DNA from 3 places in the Pseudomonas sp. IT-P74 genome. Region 1 is predicted to be linked to each of the others. Evidence: predicted binding sites of a transcription regulator. Region 1 holds the regulator's gene; each other region holds the start of a gene.
What was found. The regulator sigma-54, encoded in region 1, starts transcription at its own class of promoters, with help from an activator protein. The targets are predictions, from matches to a motif close to ANTGGCATNNANNTTGCTNT.
Positions count from the first base shown of each region.

Region 2: the regulator sigma-54 is predicted to act here: its motif matches at 1,151-1,170, upstream of ACM6J5_RS04635 (circularly permuted type 2 ATP-grasp protein).
Region 3: the regulator sigma-54 is predicted to act here: its motif matches at 1,097-1,116, upstream of glnA (type I glutamate--ammonia ligase).

Region 1 covers NZ_CATKQD010000093.1:148,158-150,406, forward strand. The annotation lists gene lptB (LPS export ABC transporter ATP-binding protein) at 1-325, shown strand, start outside; gene ACM6J5_RS28435 (RNA polymerase factor sigma-54) at 572-2,065, shown strand; gene hpf (ribosome hibernation-promoting factor, HPF/YfiA family) at 2,140-2,249, shown strand, end outside.
Region 2 covers NZ_CATKQD010000005.1:135-2,383, forward strand. The annotation lists gene ACM6J5_RS04625 (hypothetical protein) at 41-274, shown strand; gene ACM6J5_RS04630 (ribonuclease E inhibitor RraB) at 485-829, shown strand; gene ACM6J5_RS04635 (circularly permuted type 2 ATP-grasp protein) at 1,203-2,249, shown strand, end outside.
Region 3 covers NZ_CATKQD010000004.1:24,106-26,354, reverse strand. The annotation lists gene thiI (tRNA uracil 4-sulfurtransferase ThiI) at 1-882, opposite strand, end outside; gene glnA (type I glutamate--ammonia ligase) at 1,211-2,249, shown strand, end outside.

The DNA of each region.
Region 1 (2,249 bases):
GGGCATGAGCCTGTCCGGTGGTGAGCGCCGTCGCGTGGAAATCGCCCGCGCCCTGGCCACCAACCCGAAATTCATCCTCCTCGACGAACCCTTCGCCGGCGTGGACCCGATTTCGGTCGGCGACATCAAGCAGATCATTCACCACCTCAAGGCCAAAGGCATTGGCGTGCTGATCACGGACCACAACGTTCGTGAAACCCTGGATATCTGTGAAACCGCCTATATCGTCAATGACGGCCAACTGATCGCCGAAGGCGACGCAGAGACCATCCTGGCCAACGATCTGGTCAAGGAAGTGTATCTGGGCCATGAGTTCCGCCTGTAAGCGCTGAGCTGTGCCCAGGCAGTCGCCCGGGCACCTGACCGGCCCACTCACCAGCGCCTCGTGCCGACAAGCGTGGTCAGCCCCCGACAAGGGCAGCGCAGCAACACAACTTTATAGTTTTTTATTGTTACAGCGCTCTAGGCAAATCCTTCAGTTTCAGGCATATAATTTGCTTAAGTTTGGCGCCCCGGCGCCCTGTAGTGGATGGCGCATGTGCGCCGGCGAATAAGGTGTTAAGCCCCTGCCATGAAACCATCGCTAGTCTTGAGAATGGGCCAGCAGCTGACGATGACACCGCAGCTGCAACAGGCCATCCGCCTGCTCCAATTGTCGACCCTGGACCTGCAACAGGAAATCCAGGAGGCCCTGGAGTCCAATCCGATGCTCGAACGCCAGGAAGAAGGCGACGACTTCGACAACTCCGACCCCTTGGCCGACAACGCCGAACAAAAGCCCAACACGGATATTCAGGAACCTTCCTACCAGGAAAGCGCCCCTACGGTTGATAACCTTGAGGAAGGCGACTGGAACGAACGCATTCCCAACGAACTTCCCGTCGATACTGCCTGGGAAGACGTTTACCAGACCAGCGCCAGCAGCCTGCCCAGCAACGACGATGACGAGTGGGACTTCACCACCCGCACATCGGCCGGCGAAAGCCTGCAGAGCCACTTGCTGTGGCAACTGAACCTGGCCCCGATGTCCGACACCGATCGCCTGATCGCCGTGACCCTGATCGACTGCATCAACAATCAAGGTTACCTGGACGAAACCCTCGAGGAGATCCTCGAAGCCTTCGACCCGGAACTGGACATCGAACTGGACGAAATCGAAGCCGTCCTGCACCGCATCCAGCAATTCGAGCCTGCCGGCATCGGCGCCCGCAACCTGGGCGAATGCCTGCTGCTGCAATTGCGCCAGCTGCCTGCCAAGACCCCTTGGCTGGCCGAGGCCAAGCGCCTGGTCACCGATTACATCGACCTGCTTGGCAGCCGCGACTACAGCCAGTTGATGCGTCGCATGAAGCTCAAGGAAGACGAACTGCGCCAGGTCATCGAACTGGTCCAGAGCCTCAACCCGCGCCCGGGCTCGCAGATCGAGTCCACCGAAGCCGAGTATGTCGTTCCTGACGTCATCGTGCGCAAGGACAACGAGCGCTGGCTGGTGGAGCTCAATCAGGAGTCGGTGCCACGGCTGCGGGTCAATGCCCAATACGCCGGTTTCGTGCGCCGCGCCGACACCAGTGCCGACAACACCTTCATGCGCAATCAGTTGCAGGAGGCCCGCTGGTTCATCAAGAGCCTGCAAAGCCGCAATGAAACCCTGATGAAGGTTGCCACCCAGATCGTCGAGCATCAGCGCGGGTTCCTCGAATATGGCGACGAAGCCATGAAGCCGCTGGTCCTGCATGACATCGCCGAAGCGGTCGGCATGCATGAATCGACGATTTCACGGGTGACCACCCAGAAGTTCATGCACACCCCCCGGGGCATTTATGAACTGAAGTACTTTTTCTCCAGTCACGTAAGCACCTCCGAAGGCGGCGAATGCTCGTCCACGGCGATCCGGGCGATCATCAAAAAACTGGTTGCAGCGGAAAATCAGAAAAAGCCGTTGAGTGACAGCAAGATCGCTGGTTTACTGGAGGCACAAGGCATTCAGGTGGCTCGCCGCACCGTCGCCAAGTACCGCGAATCCCTCGGGATCGCGCCTTCGAGCGAACGCAAGCGGTTGATGTAGAGCCACGCCACAGCGTTCCAGTGGTAGATCATCTGATCTACCGCTTTATGCACTGGCAACGAAGGAGAAGCTGTATGCAAGTCAACATCAGTGGACACCAACTGGAAGTGACCGAACCTCTTCGCACCTACATCGGCGAAAAACTCGAACGATTGGAGCGACATTTCGACAAGATCACTAATGT
Region 2 (2,249 bases), on a different contig from region 1:
AGAGGTAAGCCCATCCATGGGTTTTACCAAGGAGGCACCAATGCAAAAGTGGAAAGTCACTTTCGTGGATGATCATGGCGAAACCATCAACGAAGTCTTTGAGTGCACCGAGCGCCCGGACTACGAGCGTGCCGCCAGGCTCATCAAGGCCCGGCTTCTTCCTGTCGCCGCCGAACTGGATCTGAACGATCTGGAAGGGCGGACCACTGATGCATGCGTCAAAGATCTCAAGTCCCAGAACAGCATACAAATCCTCGGCATTACTCCAATCTGAACGACACCTGTCGCATTCACATCCAGCCCTTGGCAGGGGCTCTATCTTGAGGCTACTCTGCAAGCGAGATCAGCGAATGAATCGCTAAGGTCTGGTCTTGTCAGCTCCATGCTTGTTTCCCGCCGGCACATCGGTTGCCGTCGCTCGCGCTGTTCGGTTGCGGGTGAGGGAGTACGGAAAGTCTATCCATCGGTTTGAGGAGGACGTTTCATGAGCACAGCCTATCAAGAAGACATCAGCAGCAGCGTGCTGCGCCGCATGAAAGAAGGCGGTTTTGACTTTTCACGGTTCCATCCCATCGAGTTCTACGCCATTTTCCCGGACGAGGAGCGGGCACGCAGGGCGGCAGGTCATTTTCACCGTGGTGAATCCCTGGATGCGCAAGTCAGTGTGCGCGACGATGGCGCCTGGGCGCTGGAGTTGTGCAAGGTCATGTATGCCACCTACGACGACATCGGCGACTTCGAACAGGGTTTCGAAGCAGTGGTCGAGCCTCTGGGCGGCGTCATCGAAGGCTGGGGTGTGAAACAGGAGGTACGAGGGCGACTCGCATAACCTTATGAACAGTGACAACCGGCAATGACGGCTGACCTTCGGGTTGGCCGTTTTCGTTTTCGCCGACAGGACATTGACCACGACCCCGTAGGAGCTGCGGTGCGGCGATCCGACTTGCCAGCGAAGGCGTCCCCGAAGAGCGACGCATGACTCATGGGCCCCTTCGCCAGCAAGCTGGCTCCTACAGACTATGCTGGTGATAGGCGATCACAGCGCCTTGCAATGAAGCGGGGGCGATCAGGTTGGGGCATTTGTCGCACAGGATTGGTGCGGTGCGTGCGTCTTGATTATCCAACTGATTGAAATCTAAGCGTTTATGCCGATGGCACGGGCCTTGCGAAGGTCTGGACGTCCGAGTGACAAGGAGTACGGCATGATCCGCACCTATTTTGACGAGATGTACGATGCCGGCGGCCAGGTCCGCCCGCATTATCGGGAGTTTGCCCGTTGGCTGGCCGAGACGCCTGACGAGCTTCTGGCACAACGGCGACGCGAGGCCGATCTGTTGTTTCATCGCGCCGGGATTACTTTCACGCTCTACGGGGACGAGCAGGGCACAGAGCGCCTGATTCCCTTCGACACCATTCCCCGCAGCATCCCCGCCAGCGAATGGCGGATTGTCGAGCGCGGCTGCATCCAGCGGGTCAAGGCGTTGAACATGTTCCTCGCCGACCTCTACCACGAGCAGCGCATCATCAAGGCCGGTATCATTCCGGCCGAGCAGGTGCTGGCCAACGAGCAGTACCAGTTGGCGATGCAAGGGCTGGATCTGCACCGCGATATCTATTCGCACATCTCCGGCGTCGACCTGGTGCGCGACGGCGACGGCACCTACTACGTGCTCGAAGACAATCTGCGAACTCCGAGTGGCGTCAGCTACATGCTCGAAGACCGCAAGATGATGATGCGCTTGTTCCCCGAGCTGTTCGCGGCGCAACGCATCGCCCCCATCGACCACTACCCGAACCTGCTGCTCGACACCCTGAAAAGCTCAAGCCCGATCGATAACCCGAGCGTGGTGGTGCTGACGCCGGGGCGCTTCAACAGTGCGTTCTTCGAGCATGCGTTCCTGGCGCGGGAAATGGGCGTGGAGCTGGTGGAGGGCGCGGACCTGTTCGTGCGTGACGACAAGGTCTACATGCGCACCACCGACGGGCCGAAAGCGGTCGACGTGATTTATCGTCGCCTCGACGACGCGTTCCTCGATCCCCTGGCCTTCAACCCGGAATCGATGCTCGGTGTGCCGGGGCTGCTGTCGTCCTACCGTTCCGGCAACGTGGTGCTGGCCAATGCCATCGGCACGGGGGTGGCGGACGACAAGTCGGTGTACCCGTTCGTTACCGACATGATCCGTTTCTACCTCGATGAAGAACCGATCCTGAAGAACGTTCCTACGTGGCAGTGCCGTAATCCGTCTGAG
Region 3 (2,249 bases), on a different contig from region 1:
CTGGGAGATCGCCTCACCGGTGACCAGTGCGTCGATGTGCAGTCGATCGGCAATTTGGGACGAAGCGCGCAACATCATACGCTTCAATACTACGCCCATATGACTGTTATCGACTTTGCCGAGGATTTCGCCCAGCACTTCTTCGAACGGCACACTGACAAATAGCACGCGTTGGGAGCTGCCGTACTTCTTCCAGATGAAATGCGCGACTTCCATGACGCCCAGCTCGTGGGCACGTCCGCCCAGATTGAAGAAGCAGAAATGCGCCATCAGCCCGCGGCGCATGATCTGGTAGGCCGCCACGGTGGAGTCGAAGCCACCGGACATCAGCACCAGAGTCTGCTCCAGGGCGCCCAGCGGATATCCGCCGATGCCGTTGTGCTGGCTGTGGATCACGAACAACCGTTGGTCGCGAACTTCGATCCGGACTTCGACTTCAGGCTTTTTCAGGTCGATCCCGGCGGCGCCGCACTCACGTCGCAGCTTGCTGCCGACATATTTTTCGATATCGATCGAGCTGAACGGGTGCTTGCCGGCGCGTTTGCAACGCACCGAAAAGATCTTGCCGGCCAGCGCATCGCCGTAGTGCTGCCTGCACTTTTCGGTGATGTCGTCGAAGTCGCCCAGCGGGTACTCGTCGATCTGCAGAAAGTGCGCGATGCCCGGCATGCAGGTCAGACGCTCACCCATCTCTTTCAAGGCTTTCGGGTCGGTAACGCGGGTTTCCAGCTCGAGATTGTCCCACACGCCGTTCACCACCACGGCCGGGTCCAGATCGCGGAGCACGGCGCGGATGTTTTTGGCCAACTGGCGGATAAATTTCGTCCGGACAGGTCGACTCTTGATGGTGATCTCGGGGAAGACTTTTACGATTAATTTCATGGAAACAGCGCGCGCATGGCCTGCCGAAAAAGGGGGGCGCGGATTATAGCGGAAATTGCTCAAGGTTTAACCAGTTAATGTGCAGAAGGTTTTGCGCGCACCAAAACAGGTCATTTATTGAATCTGACGCCACATTACAGGGCGAGATTTTCTGCTTTAAAGCGCAATATGCCTTCGCAAGCGTGTTTTTGGGGCAAAAAACCCATGCTGGGGCACTGGCATGCAATTTGCTCCCTTGTGAGGCAGGTTGCCTTGGCAGAGTATTCGCGCCGGCATCACCCACATTTAAGGGCATCCATTACTAGCCCGAAGCCACCCGGAGGACACTATGTCGAAGTCGGTTCAACTCATCAAAGATCATGACGTCAAGTGGATTGATCTGCGCTTCACGGACACCAAAGGCACTCAGCACCACGTGACCATGCCGGCTCGCGATGCGCTGGATGATGACTTCTTCGAAGTCGGCAAAATGTTCGACGGTTCCTCCATCGCTGGCTGGAAAGGCATCGAAGCCTCCGACATGATCCTGATGCCGGACGACTCCACCGCCGTCCTGGATCCGTTCACCGAAGAGCCGACCCTGATCCTGGTCTGCGACATCATCGAACCTTCGAGCATGCAAGGCTACGACCGCGACCCACGTGCGATCGCCAAGCGCGCCGAAGAGCACCTGAAAGCCACCGCTATCGGCGACACCGTATACGCCGGTCCAGAGCCAGAGTTCTTCATCTTCGACCAGGTGAAGTTCAAGTCCGACATTTCCGGTTCCATGTTCAAGATCTACTCTGAACAAGGTTCGTGGATGTCCGACCAGGACATCGAAGGCGGCAACAAAGGCCACCGTCCAGGCGTCAAAGGCGGCTACTTCCCGGTTCCGCCGTTCGACCACGACCACGAAATCCGTACCTCCATGTGCAACGCACTGGAAGAAATGGGCCTGACCGTCGAAGTTCACCACCACGAAGTGGCAACTGCCGGCCAGAACGAAATCGGCGTCAAGTTCAACACCCTGGTGAAGAAAGCCGACGAAACCCAAACCCTGAAGTACGTCGTGCACAACGTAGCCGATGCCTACGGTCGCACCGCGACCTTCATGCCTAAGCCTCTGTACGGCGACAACGGCTCGGGTATGCACGTACACATGTCCATCTGGAAAGATGGCAAGAACACCTTCGCTGGCGAAGGCTATGCCGGCCTGTCCGACACTGCCCTGTACTTCATCGGCGGCATCATCAAGCACGGTAAGGCCCTGAACGGCTTCACCAACCCGGCCACCAACTCCTACAAGCGTCTGGTTCCAGGCTTCGAAGCCCCAGTGATGCTGGCCTACTCGGCTCGCAACCGCTCCGCTTCGATCCGTATTCCTT